DNA from 3 places in the Pseudomonas sp. GW821-FHT02H06 genome. Region 2 is predicted to be linked to each of the others. Evidence: riboswitches for the same ligand, from Rfam matches in the RefSeq annotation. Region 2 holds a riboswitch; each other region holds the start of a gene.
The links. Region 2 has a riboswitch for cobalamin ahead of AC07VF_RS03215 (CbtB domain-containing protein). Riboswitches for the same ligand answer to the same signal wherever they lie in the genome.
Positions count from the first base shown of each region.

Region 1: linked by a shared signal. The riboswitch ahead of AC07VF_RS23135 (ABC transporter substrate-binding protein) and the one ahead of AC07VF_RS03215 (CbtB domain-containing protein) in region 2 are both predicted to bind cobalamin.
Region 3: linked by a shared signal. The riboswitch ahead of cobO (cob(I)yrinic acid a,c-diamide adenosyltransferase) and the one ahead of AC07VF_RS03215 (CbtB domain-containing protein) in region 2 are both predicted to bind cobalamin.

Region 1 is NZ_JBWKVD010000019.1:38,477-44,288, reverse strand. Features, by position in the region: gene AC07VF_RS23145 (aldo/keto reductase) at 1-274, shown strand, start outside; gene AC07VF_RS23140 (aspartate/glutamate racemase family protein) at 335-1,057, shown strand; cobalamin riboswitch at 1,279-1,474, shown strand; gene AC07VF_RS23135 (ABC transporter substrate-binding protein) at 1,618-2,619, shown strand; gene AC07VF_RS23130 (FecCD family ABC transporter permease) at 2,655-3,662, shown strand; partial or broken gene AC07VF_RS23125 (ABC transporter ATP-binding protein) at 3,659-4,441, shown strand; gene AC07VF_RS23120 (glucarate dehydratase family protein) at 4,942-5,812, opposite strand, start outside.
Region 2 is NZ_JBWKVD010000002.1:23,855-29,666, forward strand. Features, by position in the region: gene nfuA (Fe-S biogenesis protein NfuA) at 1-121, shown strand, start outside; gene cobM (precorrin-4 C(11)-methyltransferase) at 217-963, opposite strand; gene AC07VF_RS03205 (cobalamin biosynthesis protein) at 1,149-1,565, opposite strand; gene AC07VF_RS03210 (CbtA family protein) at 1,562-2,281, opposite strand; gene AC07VF_RS03215 (CbtB domain-containing protein) at 2,293-2,502, opposite strand; cobalamin riboswitch at 2,600-2,832, opposite strand; cobalamin riboswitch at 2,957-3,188, shown strand; gene cobW (cobalamin biosynthesis protein CobW) at 3,316-4,389, shown strand; gene cobN (cobaltochelatase subunit CobN) at 4,392-5,812, shown strand, end outside.
Region 3 is NZ_JBWKVD010000001.1:169,568-175,379, forward strand. Features, by position in the region: gene cobD (threonine-phosphate decarboxylase CobD) at 1-35, opposite strand, end outside; gene cbiB (adenosylcobinamide-phosphate synthase CbiB) at 28-936, opposite strand; gene bluB (5,6-dimethylbenzimidazole synthase) at 933-1,583, opposite strand; gene AC07VF_RS00835 (cobyrinic acid a,c-diamide synthase CobB) at 1,749-3,050, opposite strand; gene cobO (cob(I)yrinic acid a,c-diamide adenosyltransferase) at 3,047-3,658, opposite strand; cobalamin riboswitch at 3,766-3,991, opposite strand; gene AC07VF_RS00845 (C40 family peptidase) at 4,116-4,652, opposite strand; gene AC07VF_RS00850 (C40 family peptidase) at 4,740-5,429, opposite strand; gene AC07VF_RS00855 (NAD-dependent deacylase) at 5,496-5,812, opposite strand, start outside.

The DNA.
Region 1 (5,812 bases), on a different contig from region 2:
TTTCGAGTACCAGGAAGCGTCGCCAGCGATGCTCGACAAGGTGGCGCACATTCAGGAGATCGCCCGTCAGTACCAGGTCGACATCAAATCGGCAGCGCTGCAATTCGTCCTTGCCAACCCCCTGGTGGCGGCGGTGATTCCGGGTGCCAGCCGCCCTTCGCGGATCATCGAGGACGTCACCGCGCTTAACGCACAGGTGCCTGACGGTTTCTGGCAGGCCATGCGCGATCAGGGCTTCATCGCCCTGCAGGCGCCCGTGCCGATGAAAGACTGATATCGTGGGCAACGACGCCGGGCCAGACGCCCGGCCTTGTTTTCTGCGCGAGATCTGTCCATGCGAATTCTGATCGTCAACGTCAACACCACCGAATCCATGACCGAGACCATTGCCGAGCAGGCCCGCAGCGTGGCCTCGCCTGGCACCGAGATCATCGGCCTGACCCCGCGCTTCGGCGCCGAGTCGGTGGAAGGCAATTTCGAAAGCTACCTGGCGGCCATCGCGGTGATGGACCGGGTGATGTCCTACGAAGGGCCTTATGACGCGGTGATTCAAGCCGGCTACGGCGAGCATGGCCGCGAGGGTTTGCAGGAATTGCTCGATGTGCCGGTGGTGGACATCACCGAAGCGGCGGCCAGCCTGGCGATGTTGTTGGGGCACAAATACGCCGTTGTGACGACACTGGACCGCACCGTGCCGCTGATCGAAGACCGCCTGAAGCTGGCCGGGGTGTACGAGCGCTGCGCATCGGTGCGGGCCAGCGGCATGAGCGTGCTGGAGCTGGAGGCATCGCCGGAGCGTGCGGTCGAGGCCATTGTCGAGCAGGCCATCGAAGCGGTGAATCGGGACAAGGCCGAGGTGATTTGCCTGGGCTGCGGCGGCATGGCCGGCCTGGATCAACTCATCCGTGACCGCGCCGGCGTGCCCGTGGTGGATGGCGTGACCGCTGCGGTGGCACTGGCGGAATCACTGGTGCGTCTGGGGTTGAAGACCTCGAAAGTGCGGACCTATGCGACGCCACGGCCGAAGAAGATCGTGGGTTGGCCGTTTAAGCTCTAAGCCGGTGGTGTTGAGCTCACGCCGATGGCGCTGCAAACACATACCTTGTGGGAGCGAGCTCGCTCGCGAAGACTGCATTCCAGCCGCAGAAGATTTAGCGGATGTGCTGGCCTCTTCGTGAGCAAGCCCACTCCCACAGGTGTTGCGTCCGTCCAGTTACTGCGAGGTGTCAATACATCTCCGGCACACTGTCGCTGCATTCGCCTCTCCCCACCGAATCGTTTAGTATCCCCGCCGCCGGTTTCCGCTCGGAATTAATAGGGAATCCCCAGGCGCGTGCTGCGCGCTGAAAGGGAACTGTCCCCGCAACTGTAGGCGCTGAGCCCTGCTTCCTGTTTGCCACTGGGTCACCCCGGGAAGGCCGAAGCACGGCGATGAAGCGCCAGTCAGGAGACCTGCCGGCCAGCATATTCATTCACCGGCGGGGTGTCCGGGGAAGGACTCCCGTTCGCGTGCCGTGCGCGCACCATGAGCTCGCCCTTTTTTCCGGGGCGTCTGTCGGGATGGACTTTCCAGCGCCTGCTTCGCCAAGCATTCAGGCTATCTGGAGATCGCTGTTCATGCCGCTGCGCCGCCTCGCCGCCCTGCTTGTCACCCTGACCTTGCCCACTGCCGCCCTCGCAGCGTCGACGATTTACCCCTTGACCGTGGACAACTGCGGCCAAGCGCTGACCTTCACCCACGTCCCGCAGAAAACCGTGACCATTGGCCAGGCCGCCACCGAGATGCTGTATGCGCTCGGCCTGGGCCCGAACGTCGTGGGTACGTCGCTGTGGTTCAATCCCGTTCTACCGCAGTACCAAACCCTCAACGACGGCATCGAGCGTCTGGCCGACAACGCGCCGAGTTTTGAATCGGTGATCGGCAAACGCCCGGATTTCGTCCCGGTGCAGTTTGAGTGGATGGTCGGGCCACAGGGCGCCGTTGGCACCCGCGAGCAGTTCCGCGACCTGGGCATCCCCACCTACATCCTGCCGTCCGATTGCGAGGGCAAGAACAACCGGGTCGGCGCCGACGGCACGCGCCTCGAAGCCTTCCGCATCGACACGCTGTACAAAAGCCTGCGGCAGCTGGCGCAGATTTTCGACGTGCAGGACCGTGGCGAGCAGTTGATCGCGGATTACCAGGCGCGAATGGCTCGGGCTGTGGCGCAGGCGAACGCCCATGCCAACCCGCCCGTCTCGGCGGTCTTCTGGTTTTCCAGCCCGGACATCAACGTCGATCCGTACGTGGCCGGACGCAAGGGCATTCCCAACTTCATGCTCGACACCCTCGGCATGCGTAACGTCATCGACTCTGACGAGGAATGGCCGACCGTGGGCTGGGAAACCATCGCCAAGGCCAACCCGACCGTGCTGGTCATCGCGCGCATGGACCGCCGCCGCTTCCCGGCGGACGATCACGAGAAGAAGCTGGCCTTCCTCCGCTCGGACCCGGTCACACGGAATATGGATGCGGTGAAAAACAATCGCATCGTGATCATGGACGCCAGCGCCATGGAGTCCAGCGTCAGGCTGTTCGACGGCATCGAGCAACTGGCCCAGGCCATTCACCCCCAATGACCTCGCTCCGTACTCCTCGCTCAAGCATCGTCCGAATGTTCGGCCACGGCGCCTGGGCGACCGCGTTGCTGGCGTTGGCGGTGCTGGCGGGCGTGGCGATCGGCGAGACGTCGATCAGCCTGCCGGTGATCGTTCAGGTGCTGGCGAACAAGCTGTGGGCCACAGGCTATCCCCTCGACCCCATCGATGAGGGCATCGTCTGGAATTACCGCCTGACCCGGGCCATCGTGGCCGCCACCTGCGGCGCAGGGCTCGCCGTGTCGGGCGTGGTCTTGCAATCGCTGCTGCGCAACCCGCTGGCCGATCCCTACTTGCTGGGCATTTCCGCCGGGGCTTCGACCGGCGCGGTGCTGGTGGCGATCATCGGCATCGGTGCCGGGACGATCTCCCTGTCCACCGGCGCGTTTGCCGGGGCGATTGCTGCCTTCGCGCTGGTCGCCCTGCTCGCCCGCTCCTCTCGGGGCCAGACCGCTGCCGGCCAGATCATCCTGGCGGGCATTGCCGGGTCCCAGCTCTTCAATGCCCTGACCTCCTTCCTGATCACCAAGTCGGCCAATGCCGAGCAGGCCCGCGGGATCATGTTCTGGTTGCTGGGCAATCTCAGCGGCGTGCGCTGGTCGTCGGTGGCGCTGTCGGTGCCGGTCGTGGTGCTCGGCTTGCTGGTGTGCCTGTGGCATCGGCGCGCGCTGGATGCGTTCACCTTTGGCAGCGATTCAGCGGCGTCCCTGGGCATTCCGGTACGCCGGGTGCAGGCCGTGCTGATTCTCACCGCCGCGCTGATGACGGCGGTGATGGTGTCGATCGTCGGCTCCATCGGCTTCGTCGGGCTGGTGATTCCCCACGCGGTGCGCCTGATGGCCGGGGTGCGTCATGCCCGGTTGTTGCCCTTGAGCGCCCTGATTGGCGCGCTGTTCATGATTGCCGCCGATGTGCTGTCGCGCACCTTGATCAAGGGTCAGGTGTTGCCGATCGGGGTCATCACGGCGCTGGTGGGCGCGCCGGTTTTTGCCATGATTCTGGTCCGCGGGAATCGTCCTCGATGAACGCCCGTCAGGAGGTGCCCGGCACCATGCTGGAAGGGAGTGACCTGAGTTATTCGGTCAAGGGCGCGTCGCTGCTCAGTGGGGTGAGCCTGGCGATTCGGCCGGGGGAGAACCTGGGGATTGTCGGGCCCAATGGCTCGGGGAAGTCGACGCTGCTGAAGTTGCTGGCGGGGATTCAGTCGCCGTCTCAGGGCGATGTTCGCCTGGGCGGGCAGCGATTGTCGTCGCTGAGTCGGCGGGACATTGCGCGGCAGGTGGCGGTGGTGGAGCAGCACGCGCAGACGGGTGATTCGATCAGTCTGTTGCAGGCGGTTGAGTTGGGCCGTACGCCGTGGCTGTCGGCGCTGGCGCCGTGGGGCGCGGACGATGACCGGATTGTGGCGCAGGCGCTGGCGGATGTGAGTTTGCAGCACTTGGGGCATCGGGCGTGGCATACGTTGTCGGGTGGGGAGCAGCAGCGGGGGCATATTGCGCGGGCTTTGGCGCAGCGCCCGCAGGTGTTGTTGCTGGATGAGCCGACGAATCATCTGGATATTCAGCAGCAGTTGTCGATTTTGCGGTTGGTGCAGGATTTGCCGGTGACGACGGTGGTGGCGTTGCATGATTTGAATCAGGCGCTGGGGTGTGATCGTCTGGCGGTGATGGACGGCGGGCGGTTGGTGGCGTTGGGTTCGCCCTTTGATGTGTTGTCGCCGGAGCTATTGGGTGAGGTTTTTGGGGTGCGGGGGCATTGGTTGGTTGATCCGTTTGACGGGGCTAAGGTGTTGAGGCTGAGGGCGCCAGGATCAAGAGCGTCTGCCTGGGGGCAGAATGTTTCGCCTTCGGCGAGTTGCTTGGAAAAGCACCCCAAGTAACCAAGGGTGCCTGCTCCTGGTTGGGCCCTTCCTTCGTCAGGGTTCCTTCACTCCGGTCTCGCTCCGTGGGCCCGCGCCGAACGGGCATCCATGCCCTGACGGCGCTCTCGCCGCATCCATGCGGCTCGGCCCACTGCGCGAGACCTGCGTTCAGCCTGCACCCAAGTCGCGTTTGGCGGTGTTTGAGCCTTTTGGGTATGAAGATCAAGAGCAGATCAAAGGCTTCCCGGCTGAAGCCGGTCCTACAGTGAGGTCACGCGTCCCTCACTGGCTTGACGCGGTCTCGTAGGACTGGCTTTAGCCGGGAAGAGGCCAGTTCAGGCGCTGAAGGATCTTCGGCCTGAATGGTGTTTGTGGGAGCGAGCTTGCTCGCGAATGCGATATCCCAAACACCGATCATCCTGCAGAAGTAATAACCCCCAACCTCAATACCTCGGCTTCACCGCCTTCCACTCCGGTTTGTATTTCTGCATTTGCCGCACATCATCCCGCTGGCGAATCCCGCACGTCAGGAATTGGTCATTGAGTTTGCCCAACTGGTCATAGTCCAGTTCAAGCCCCAACCCAGGTTCGCGGGTGAGGTGGACGCAGCCGTCGATGATGGGGAGTTTGCCGCCTTTGATGACTTCTTCGTCCGGTTCTTGCCACGGGTAGTGGGTGTCGCAGGCGAAGTCGAGGTTGGGGACGGCGGCGGCGACGTGGGTCATGGCCATGAGGCTGATGCCCAGGTGGGAGTTGGAGTGCATGGAGACGCCGAGGCCGAAGGTGTCGCACATTTTTGCCAGCGCCTGGGTTTCGCGCAGGCCGCCCCAGTAATGGTGGTCGGCGAGGACGATCTGCACGCTGTTCAGCGCGACGCTGCGGCGGAATTCGTCGAAGTCGGTGACGACCATGTTGGTCGCCAGCGGCAGGCCGGTGCGTGTGTGCAGTTCGGCCATGCCTTCCAGCCCCGGCGTCGGGTCTTCGTAGTATTGCAGGTCATCGCCGAGCAGTTCGGCCATGCGGATAGAGGTTTCCAGCGACCAGTTGCCGTTCGGGTCGATACGCAGCGGATAGCCCGGGAAGGCCTTTTTCAGCGCTTTGATGCACGACACTTCGTGCTCGGGGTCCAGGGCGCCGGCTTTGAGTTTGATGCTTTTGAAACCGTACGCTTCGATCATCCGCCGCGCCTGGGCGACGATCTGCTCTTCGCTCAGCGCTTCTCCCCAGCTGTCGGGCGCGTAGGGCGAATCGGCGTGTTGGGCGTATTTGAAGAACAGGTACGCACTGAACGGCACGCGGTCGCGAACGGCACCG
Region 2 (5,812 bases):
CGGTCAGGCAGATGTGACGCTCAAGGAAGGCATCGAGCGCACATTGCTGGAGCGCATCCCCGAGCTGACCGGTGTGCGTGACGTGACCGACCACACCCAGAAAGAAAACGCGTACTACTGAGTCAACGTGTGATTCCAGGAAGTATGGTGTTGCAGGCAAGCCCCGACGAGTTCGGGGCTTTTTTGTGGGCGCTCGCCAAGGTCTAGAGGCGCACGCTAGGGCCTGAACACATGGGCATGGCCCGCGCGATACAGCGATGACTCGCTGAACACGTCGTTGCCCAGTACCCGACCCACCAGGATCAGCGCGGTGCGACGAAATCCCTTGATCCGCACCTTCTCCTCGATATCTGCCAGTGTGCCGGTGACCCAATCCTGATCGGGCCAGCTGGCGCGATGCACTACGGCGATGGGGCAGTCGGCGCCATAGTGCGGCGTCAGCTCGGCGACGATCTTGCCGAGGTTATTGACCCCCAGATGGATCGCCATGGTTGCCCGGTGCCGTGCCAGATCGCCCAGGCTTTCGCCTTCGGGCATGTCGGTTTTGTCGGCGTAGCGGGTCAGGATCACGCTCTGGGAGATGTCCGGCAGCGTCAGCTCTGTCCCGAGCAACGCGGCGCAGGCGGCGGTGGCGGTGACGCCGGGGATGATTTCGAAGGGGATCTGCAGCTCGCGCAGGCAGCGGATTTGTTCGCCGACCGCGCCATACAGGCTCGGATCGCCGGAATGCACACGCGCCACGTCCTGGCCCTGTGCATGAGCGGATTTCATCAGCTCGATGATCTGCTGAAGGTGCAATGGAGCGCTGTTGGTGACCTGGATCGCCTGATGACCTTCCAGCACTGCTTCAGGCACCAGGGAACCGGCGTAGATGATCACCGGGCAGGAGCGGATCAGCCGCTGGCCTTTGACAGTGATCAGGTCCGGATCGCCGGGGCCGGCGCCGATGAAAAAAACAGTCATGGGGTGTCCTGATTGGAGTTCATTTGAGCAGTGGCTCGTCGGATGCATTCTCCCTGAGCGCACTCGGTCTGACTTTGTAGGACTGGCTTTAGCCGGGAAGGGGCCCTAGGGCACACCATCAAAATCTGCGGTGTGACTACTGACGTCTTCCCGGCTAAAGCCGGTCCTACAAGGGTTGGCCGGTCCTACAAGATTGCGGTTGCCAGAGCAAAGGTCCCGTGGGGGCTTTTTCGGCGGGGGATGACCAAGGTCGCGGGCGCGCCGGTCAACCGTGTCACCATCGCCAGCGCCGCGCTTTCTGCCACGCCGTAGCAGCCGGTGCGTTCGAAGGCGATGTCCGAACGGTAAGTCAGCTGTGCCTCGTAAGCCGCCAGATCATCCGCGCTGAAAAACCCGATCGTCAGCCCCAGCTCATGACCCAGTTCCAGCAGCCCTACCTCAGCCGACTTGCCGTCAATGGAGGCGAGGGCGGCAACGTCTTTCAGCTCAAGACGACCCTCCCGCAACCCATCCTCCATCAACTGTCGAAGCTCCAACGCCGAACAGCCGCGCTGGCAGCCCAGACCGACCACCCACAGCGGCCGATCGCGCACTTCATTCACAGAGCAGGCTTCAAACCGACGTGCGTCTCGGTCGCTTCATTGCGCCGAAACAACCAAGCGCTGATCCAGCCCAGGGCAATCCAGAAAACCGCATTGGTCAGCAGCGACGCGATCTTGAATTGCGCTTCAAGGGCTTCCGGCGCCAGTGCCAAATGCACCGCCGGTTGCGGCGCGCCGACGATATGCGGCACCACCAGGATCACCGCGCCCAAGGCCTTCAACACCCAGTGCCGTGCAAACACTATCAATGCCAGGCCTGCAGCCGTGGAGGCGGCGGTGCCGACCCACCAGATCTGCCGTTGGGTCAGATCCGCCGCGACAGTGCCGGGCAGCTCGGGCGGCAAACCAAGAGTGGGCGCCAGCACGAACACCGCATAACCGGCCAACCCCCACAGCACGCCTTCGCGGGCACTGGTCGGCGTACGCAGGGTGTACAGCGCCGCCAGCATCAGGGCGAAGCCGACCGCGACCACCAGATTGCCGCCGGTGGTGGACAGCACGCGCTGCCAGCCGTCTTCCGGCTCCCAGGCTTCGGCGTCATGGACGTGGCCGGCCATCGCACCCTCGGCGTGCTCGTGCATCTCGGCAGCCGGGGCCTTTTCGTAGGTCTCCGCCTGCAGGATCAGTGGCGCCACCGAGAAGCTTTGGAGCAGTGTCAACAGCAGGGCGGCGAGCAGTCCGGTGAACCCGGCCGTTTGCGCAATTCGCTTGAACATGGCGGCGGGTCTCAATGGCACGGGAAGGCGGAGCTGTGACGGGTGTCGTGTGCCGCGTTGTGCACCGCATCGATGTGGGAGAAACCGGCGAAGTACACTAGAAACGCACCGAGAAACATCGCGCTGACGGCGGCGACAAGGCGCTGGCTTTGGGTGGCGGTCACGGCTGTTGTGGTGTTTGTGCTGGTGCCGGACGTCTGGCGGGGTGTGCTGATGGACATGGCGCTTCCCTCTGAAGTGGATTCAGCGGACGGAAAGGCGCGAAGACACCGCAGACGAAGGCCGGCAGTGATCAACAGCGCCCGCCCACCGCGGGTTGTTATGGTGCGTTATCGGGCCGGTCTCCGGGCTCGCGAGGGGCACATGCATCAGCCGTTACAGCCGACGTGCCTTCAAGAATCGCCTTCCCATATCGATGCCGACACAGTGGATCTGACTCTTCACTCGCTTACCGTTGCGGGGGCAGCACCGGACTGATACACACCCGAAGGTCTGTACGCACCGGTTTCCCGTTTCACCCTGTGAAGGGCACCCGTAACAAGGTGTGTAGCAGACCACGGGCTGTTTGGCTCGTCAATCGGCCCTTCAGCCGATGCGTCAATCAATGCAGCGATCGGTGCGTCAATTGGCGCGGCACTCATTGCAAAGCACGATTGACCGGCCTCCAGTCACTGCGTAGCCTTGCGCACTTGAGGTTCGCCGGGCGCCTTTATCAACTACCAAGGCCACCGGCGCTAAGAAGGGAATGCGGTTTCAAGCCGCAGCTGCCCCCGCAACTGTAAACGGACAGCTTCATTGCACAGCCACTGCGCGAGCGGGAAGGCGCAATGAATGCCAGTCGCCTGATGATGCCTGTCAGCGACCGGCCGCCGTGAGCCAGGAGACCTGCCTCGAATCGGACCGCCTGCAAGCGGCCGAGGAATTCCACTACAACCGGGCGGGGTGATCCGGTGGCGAATTTAACCGCGCGCCTGCTTCCACCGGCCTGCGCTGTTTTCGTCCTCGTTGCCCCGCCGCACGCCTGAGGGCAACCGATGAAAACACTGGCCAAACTCCCTGTCACCATCGTCACCGGCTTTCTCGGCTCGGGCAAAACCACCTTGTTGCGGCACATGCTCGACAACGCCGAAGGCCGGCGCATCGCCGTCATCGTCAATGAGTTCGGCGAACTGGGCATCGACGGCGACATCCTCAAGCAATGCACCATCGGCTGCACCGAAGAAGAAGCCGTCGGTCGTGTGTACGAGCTGGCCAACGGCTGCCTGTGCTGCACTGTTCAGGAAGAGTTCTTTCCGGTGATGCAGGAACTGGTCGCCCGTCGCGGCGACCTCGATCACATCCTCATCGAAACCTCGGGCCTGGCCCTGCCGAAACCGCTGGTTCAAGCCTTCCAGTGGCCGGAAATTCGCAACGCCTGCACCGTCGACGCCGTGATCACCGTGGTCGACAGCCCGGCCGTGCTCGCGGGCACCTTCGCCGCGTTCCCGGACCAAGTCGACGCCCAGCGCAAGCTTGACCCGAACCTGGATCACGAATCGCCGCTGCACGAACTGTTCGCCGACCAACTGGCCAGCGCCGATCTCGTCGTGCTGAACAAGGCCGACATGCTCGACGCGGATGCTCTCGCCGCCGTGCGTGCCGAAGTCGCCGAAGAACTGCCGCCGGCGGTGAAGATCGTCGAAGCGAACCGGGGCCAGCTGCCGATCAGCGTATTGCTGGGCCTGGGCGCCGAATCCGAGCTGCACATCGACGGGCGCAAGACCCACCACGATCACCACGAAGGCGACGATCATGATGATCACGACCATGACGCCTTCGACTCGATTTCCATCACGCTGCCCCAGGCCGACGAATCGCTGTTGCTCGACGCGCTGACCCAGGCCGTCGTCCAGCACGGCATCCTGCGTGTCAAAGGCTTCGCCGCCATTCCCGGCAAACCCATGCGCTTGTTGGTGCAAGGCGTCGGCACGCGTTTCGACAAGCATTTCGACCGCGCCTGGAAGCCAGACGAAGCTCGGGAAACCCACCTGGTGCTGATCGGCCAGGAACTGGACGCCGGCGTCCTTGAAGCGCAATTGCGCGATGCAGTCTCAGGCATAAAAGGCTAACCATGCACCTGCTGCGTACACAGCCCGGCGGCTTCGTCCCCGACGACAGCATCGCTGACCTGGGCCAGACGCCCGCCGAGCTGGTGATCCTGTGCAGCGCCGACTCGAATCTGGCGCTGCTGGCTGAAACCGCGCGGCAATTGCCGGATAGCTACCCAAGCCTGCGCCTGGCCAATCCGATGCAGGTGCAAAACCATGCGTCGGTGGATTTGTACGTCGACGAGGTGCTGCGCCACGCGAAAGTCATCCTGATTTCCCTGCACGGCGGCATCGGCTACTGGCGTTACGGCGTCGAGCGGCTGGTGGAGCTGGCCGCGAAAGGCGTGAAGCTGATTCTGGTCCCGGGCTGTGATCGGCCAGACCCCGAGCTGAGCGGCCTGAGCACGGAATCCGTCGAAGACCGCGAGCGTCTCTGGCATTACCTGCGTCAGGGCGGCAAGCACAACGCGCTGGCGCTGTTCAATTTCATCGCCACACGCTGGCTGGGTGGCGACTACCCGTGGGCCGAGCCGCAAACCCTGCCGCGCACCGTGATTTATCACCCGCAGAACGCCAACGCCGACCTGGCCCGCTGGCAGGCCGACTGGCGCGCCGATCAGCCGGTCGCGGCCGTGCTTTTCTATCGCTCCCACCTGCAGGCAGCCAACACCGGCTTCATCGATGTGTTCTGCGAGCGCTTGTCGGCCCAGGGCCTGAACCCGTTGCCGATTGCCGTCGCCAGCCTGAAGGAAGCCGGCTGCATGAGCGCGATACAGGACTGGCTCGACGAGGTTGATTGCGAGGTCATTCTCAACACCACCGGCTTCGCCCAATCCAGCCCGGAAGCGCCAGATGTTCGGCCGTTTCGCCGAGACATCCCGGTCATTCAGGCCATTTGCGCCCAGGACAACGAACCCGCCTGGCAGGCAAGCGCCCAAGGGCTGGGCCCCCGCGACCTGGCGATGCACATCGCGCTGCCGGAACTGGACGGGCGCATCATCAGCCGGCCAATCAGCTTCAAGGACCTGGCCTGGCACAGCGAGCGCAGTCAGTCCGACGTGGTTTGCTACCGCGCCCAGCCGGAACGCATGGATTTCGTCGCCGAACTGGCCCGGCGCTGGGTGCTGCTTGCCCGCACCGCCAACACCGACAAGCGCGTAGCGCTGATTCTGGCGAACTACCCCACCCGCGACGGGCGCATTGGCAACGGCGTCGGCCTCGACACCCCGGCGGCCGCGCTGAACATCCTGAAGGCCATGCAGGCCGAGGGTTACCCGGTTGAAGGCCTGCCCGAGACCGGTACTGCGCTGATTCACGCCTTGCTCGGCGGCGTCACCAACGATCCGGACAGCCTCGATCAACGGCCGTGCCACCAGAGCATGGCCATGGACGAGTACAAGGCGGCGTTTCAAGCGCTGCCGCAAGCCAATCGCGATGCAGTCAT
Region 3 (5,812 bases), on a different contig from region 2:
ACTGCGCCACGCAATCGGCCGCCGTGTTCAAGCATAGAATTCTGTCCCCAGACACAAAATCAGCAACCACAGCCACACGCCGCGCTGCACCAGTTGCCAGCCTCGATCGATGGAGTCGGCGTCCGCCGGCACGCCTTCGCCCAGGGTCGCGCGCTCATGCAGCTCGCCGTGATAAATCGCCGGGCCACCCAGCTCGACGCCCAGCGCACCGGCGCCGGCGGCCATCACCGGGCCTGCGTTGGGGCTGTCCCACTTCGGGGCCTGGGTGCGCCAGCAGCGCAGGGCCAGTCGGGTGTTGCCCAGCAGCGCGTAGGTTAATGCCACCAAGCGTGCCGGAATGTAGTTGAGCAGGTCGTCGATTTTCGCCGCCGCCCAGCCGAAGCGTTCGAAGCGCTCGTTGCGATAGCCCCACATGGCGTCGAGGGTGTTGCTCAGGCGATAGAGCACAACGCCCGGCGCGCCCAGCACGACGAACCAGAAGATCGCCGCGAACACCGCGTCGCTGCCGTTTTCCAGCACCGATTCGGTGGCCGCACGGGCCACTTCGGTGCTGTCCAGCTCGGCGGTCTGGCGACTGACCAGATAGCCGACGCGCCGACGCGCTTCGGGCAGATCGTCGCCGCGCAGCGCCTGGGCGACCGGCTCGACGTGCTCGCCCAGACTGCGCAGACCCAACGCGCAGTACAGCGCCAGCACTTCCACCAGCCAGCCAACGAACGGCAGCCAGCTGAGCAACGTGGCGATCAGGGTCAGCGGAATCACGGCGATGAACCACGCCGTCACGCCATGGCTGCGCCAGCCCCGGCCGGCAGCATTCAGGCGCTGTTCGATGCGCTCGGCAAAACGGCCGAACGCCACCAGCGGGTGGTTCCGTTTTGGCTCGCCGAGCAACGCGTCCAGCGCGACCCCGGCGACGCTCAATAACGCCACACTCATGCAATCACTCCCCATGTGTTCTCGTAGACCAACTCTTGCAACGCGCGCGGCTGCGCCCAGCCCTCCAGCACCAGCATCGGCGCCGGGTAAAATTCCTTGACCGGGCCGAGGCACAGGATCGCCAGGGGTTTTGAACCGGTTGGCATCTTCAGCAGATCCGCCAGGGCCTGGGGATCGAACAGCGACACCCAGCCCATGCCCAGGCCCTCGGCACGGGCCGCCAGCCAGAGGTTCTGGATCGCGCAAGACAACGACGCCATGTCCATTTCCGGCAGGGTCCGGCGGCCGAAGATGTGTTTGTCGCGGTCGTCCATCAACGCAGCGACCAATACCTCGGCGCAGTCGCTGATGCCCTCGACCTTCAGCTTCATGAAATCGTCGGACCGCTCGCCCAAGGCTTCGGCGGTGCGAATGCGTTCCTCCTCCACCTGCGCCTGAATCTGCGTGCGCAAGGCCGGATCGGTGATGCGCAGGAAACGCCACGGCTGCATCAAACCGACGCTCGGCGCGTGGTGGGCGGCTTCGAGCAGACGGGCCAGCAACTCCGGCGCGACGGTGCCCCCGCAGAAGTGACGCATGTCGCGACGCTCGGCGATGGCGCGGTAAACGGCGGCGCGTTCGGGGTCAGTGAAGGTGTGTTCAGTCATGGCTCGCCTGTCCCGCGCGTGAAACACAGCAATCACCTGCGATGCGCCCCATGTAGGAGTGAGCTTGCTCGCGAAAGCGGTTTTTCAGAAAAGGAGTGGGATCGGACGCGCCCACTTCGCGAGCAGGCTCGCTCCCACAGAATGCGGCGGTTGAATTAGATGGGCTCATGGCAAAAACAGCGCCGCCATCGCCTGGGGATTCGAGGGAAAGTAAAAGTGGACATACGACGCAGTCATGCGCCCTTCGCGGTACACCGCTTCGGCGCCGCGCCCGCCATTGGGGCTGAGGCCGCGGGCGATGGGGGTCAGCTCGGTGCTGGTCAGGGAGTGGTGATAGGTGTGGCCACGCAGGATGCCTTCCGGCAGTTCGACCGATTGCAGGGCCAGGGCGGCCAGACGCTTTTGCATCACGGCTTCCCCCTTGAGCAAGCCCACCCCTTCGGCGCGCTGGCCGTCGACATCGGTCAGGGCATCGAGTAAATACAACATCCCGCCGCATTCGGCGAGCAAGGGTTTGCCGGCGGCGTGGTGCGCGCGAATCGCGGCCAGCATGCTGTGGTTTTCCGCCAGCGCCGTGTGATGCAGTTCCGGGTAACCGCCCGGCAGATACAGGCTGTCGGCGTCGGGCAGTTCGCGGTCGCGGATCGGCGAAAAGAACGACAGTTCGGCGCCCATCTCCCGTAGCAGGTCGAGGCTGGCGCCGTAGAAAAACGCGAACGCTTCGTCGTGGGCGATGGCGATTTTCACGCCGGCCAGCAGCGGTTCGGCCGGCACGAATTCCGGCGCGGTAAAGGTCACGGACGGTGGCAACGTGGCGTCGCAGGTGCTGGCCAGCGCGGTGGCCGCGGCGTCAAGGCGCATGTCCAGGTCATTCAATTCGCTGGCCTGCACCAGGCCGAGGTGCCGGCTGGGCAGCTCAATGCCGGTTTCACGGGACAGCGCGCCGTACCAGCGCAGGCCTTCGGTCAGGCTGCCTTCGAGCAACTGCGCATGGCGCACCGTGCCGACGCGATTGGCCAGCACGCCGGCAAATGGCAGGTCCGGCTGATAGCGCGCCAATCCCAACGCCAGTGCGCCGAAGGTCTGGGCCATGGCCGTGCCGTCAATAACCCCGAGGACCGGAACGCCGAAGCGCCGGGCCAGGTCTGCGCTGGAGGGCGTACCGTCGAACAAGCCCATGACGCCTTCGATGAGGATCAGGTCGGCGTCGGCGGCGGCTTCCCACAACAGGCGCCGACTTTCGGCCTCGCCGATCATCCACATGTCCAGTTGGTACACCGGATGGCCGCTGGCGCGTTCGAGAATCATCGGGTCGAGAAAGTCCGGCCCGCATTTGAACACGCGCACCTTGCGCCCCTGATTGCGATGCAGACGGGCCAGTGCGGCGGTGACGGTGGTTTTGCCCTGACCGGACGCAGGCGCGGCGATCAATACTGCCGGGCAGTGCCGGGGCTGGCGCTCACTCACAGTTCGATGCCTTTCTGCGCCTTGATGCCGGCTTGAAAGGCATGCTTGACCACGCCGATATCGGAAACGGTGTCGGAGAGGTCGATCAGTTCCTGTTTCGCCCCGCGACCGGTGACGATCACGTGCTGCATCGGCGGGCGTGCCTGCAAATCGCTCAGCACCTGCTCCAGGTCCAGATAGCCGTGCTTGAGGGCAATGTTCAGCTCATCAAGCACGACCATGCCGATAGAGGCCTCCTTGAGCATTTCCCGGGTCACGGCCCAGGCGGCTTCGGCCGCGGCAATGTCACGCTGGCGGTCCTGGGTTTCCCAGGTGAAGCCCTCGCCCATCACGTGGTAACGCACTTGTTCGGGAAAGCGGCGGAAGAACAGCTCTTCGCCGGTGCTGTGGCGGCCTTTGATGAACTGCACGACGCCGCACTGCATGCCGTGGCCCATGGCGCGGGCAAGCATGCCGAACGCCGAGCTGCTTTTGCCTTTGCCGTTGCCGGTCAGGACCAGCAGCAATCCGCATTCATTTGGCGCGCTGGAAATGCGCTCGTCCATCACCGCCTTTTTGCGCAGCATGCGCGCCAGGTGGCGTTCGTCACGTTCGGGGGATTCGCTCATCTCAGCTCTCCGCTTGAGGGCAGGTGTGGCAAACGGAGGGCACAGGCAAAGACTGTCAGCAGGCACCGGACATGGCCCGGCCTGCAGCAGAGCATCGCCCTCCGTGATGCTGTTCGATGGATCAGGCCGGTCTCCGGACTCATGAGTTGCCACAACCGTGGCAGGCCAGGCGCCTTCCCATGTTCAGCGAACACAGTGGCATTGTGCGTGGCCTTGACTCATTTACCGTTGCGGAGGCAGCGCCGGAATTGATCGCACGAGCAATCGCACCGGCTTCCCTGTTTCACCCTGTGGACCAACAAGGTCCCGGGCACCTGAAACATGGCGCGAAGGTTAGAGGGTTGACTGGGGAGCGTCAATCGAACCGTGGGCAGAGCGCCCACGGGTTTACGGGATTTCACCCTGGAATGCACAGGTGTTCCTGCAGCAGCCCATGAACACGTTGCCTCAAAAACGACTATTGCCTGGCAAGATTCGATGGCTGGATAACGCGCTTGGCATTCAGCCAGGCCTTTTGCCAATAAGGCTTGTCCAGGCTGTCGAGTTTGACCGTGCCGCCGGTGGCCGGCGCGTGAACGAATCGCCCTTCCCCGACGTAGATGCCGGCATGGCTGACGTGGGAGCCGCCGCCCGTCGCGAAGAACACCAGGTCACCGGTCTGCAACTGGCTGCGGTCGATGTCCGGGCCGCGCAGCGTGATCATTTCCCGCGTCGATCGCGGCAAAGTGATACCGGCGGCGTCGTGGTAGACATAGCCGATCAGGCCACTGCAATCGAAACCCGAATCAGGCGTGTTGCCGCCCCAGCGATAGGGCGTGCCAACGAGGCCGATCGCGCGCAACAGGACGTCGTCGGCGAGCGGTGAAGAAAACTGGGGAGGAGCGGAGACCACTGGCCGGTAGACGACCTTGCGTGGAGCAGGCGGTGGAGTGCTGGAACATGCGGCCAGCAGCACAGCCAGAGAGGCGACGATCAGGCGAACCGTTAACGACATAAACACGACAACCTGTGCGGGATGCAGCTTACTTTGCCGAGGGCCGGGGTCGCGCGCAAGAGGGGTTAGCCCTTTGCGCGCCCGGAATTAACGGGTTTGGCGCTTGATTGTAGTCGAGCTCATCGCGGTAGTGGTTGCAGGTACCGTTGAAGGTGCCATCGCCAGCGCGCGTTTGGCTTCGATGAACGTCTTGGCCCAGTAGGCATCGTCGAGGCTGTCGACGCGGACACCACCGCTGCGGCGGCTGCTGGAGTGGATGAATTGATCATCGCCCAGGTAGATGCCCGCATGGCTGACACGACCACGGCCGGCAGTGCTGAAGAACAGCAGGTCGCCTGGCTTGAGGTCATTGCGTTTAACGAGAGGGGCATCGATGTTGATCATTTCGCGGGAGGAACGCGGCAGGCTCATGCCCGCCTCTTCGCGGAAGAGATAACCGATGAAACCGCTGCAGTCGAAACCAGAGGTGGTCGACGTGCCGCCGAACCGATAGCGAGTGCCTATCAGGGATTTGCCGCGCTCGAGGATGCTGTCAGCCAGAACCGGCAGGCGGTACGGCTTGTTATCGGCAAATTGAGCGAGCTCGTCTTCGGTGGCGACTTCGTCATCCAGTACGGAGGATGCGTAATCGGCACGCTTGCTGGCGGATTGAGCGGTGGCAGAGTCCCGGAACTGGGGGCTTTGCGACTGTTGTTGCGACGTCGGCATCTGGGCCGCACAGCCGAACAACAGCGTTACGAGTGCGAGAGGCACGAGGGGTGCGAAGCGGTTTAGCATGTGCACGACCGTGGCTGAAGTGTAAAGAAGCCGAGACTATGCCTTCAATCGTACCCATTTGCAAATTCAATCGAAACAAATGTGACTTACGATGTCGTCCATCACTTCTAAGGCTCTACACCTCAGAAACGCATCCATGTGCGCGGAATGATCGGTCGGCGAAGGGTTTATCTCGGCAGTAAAGCCTCCCGTCACCCGAGCGCGCAGCATGGGCTCATGAATGTATGGGAAGCTGGCGGTGGTTCCGATGCTGAGCACAGCGTCAAAGCCTTTTGCCATCTCTTCCTGAAGCACGTTCAGTGCCAACTCTGGCAACATCTCCTCAAACAACACCACCGATGGCCTCAAAACGCCAGTACAGCGGGCGCACAGCGGTGGCAGTG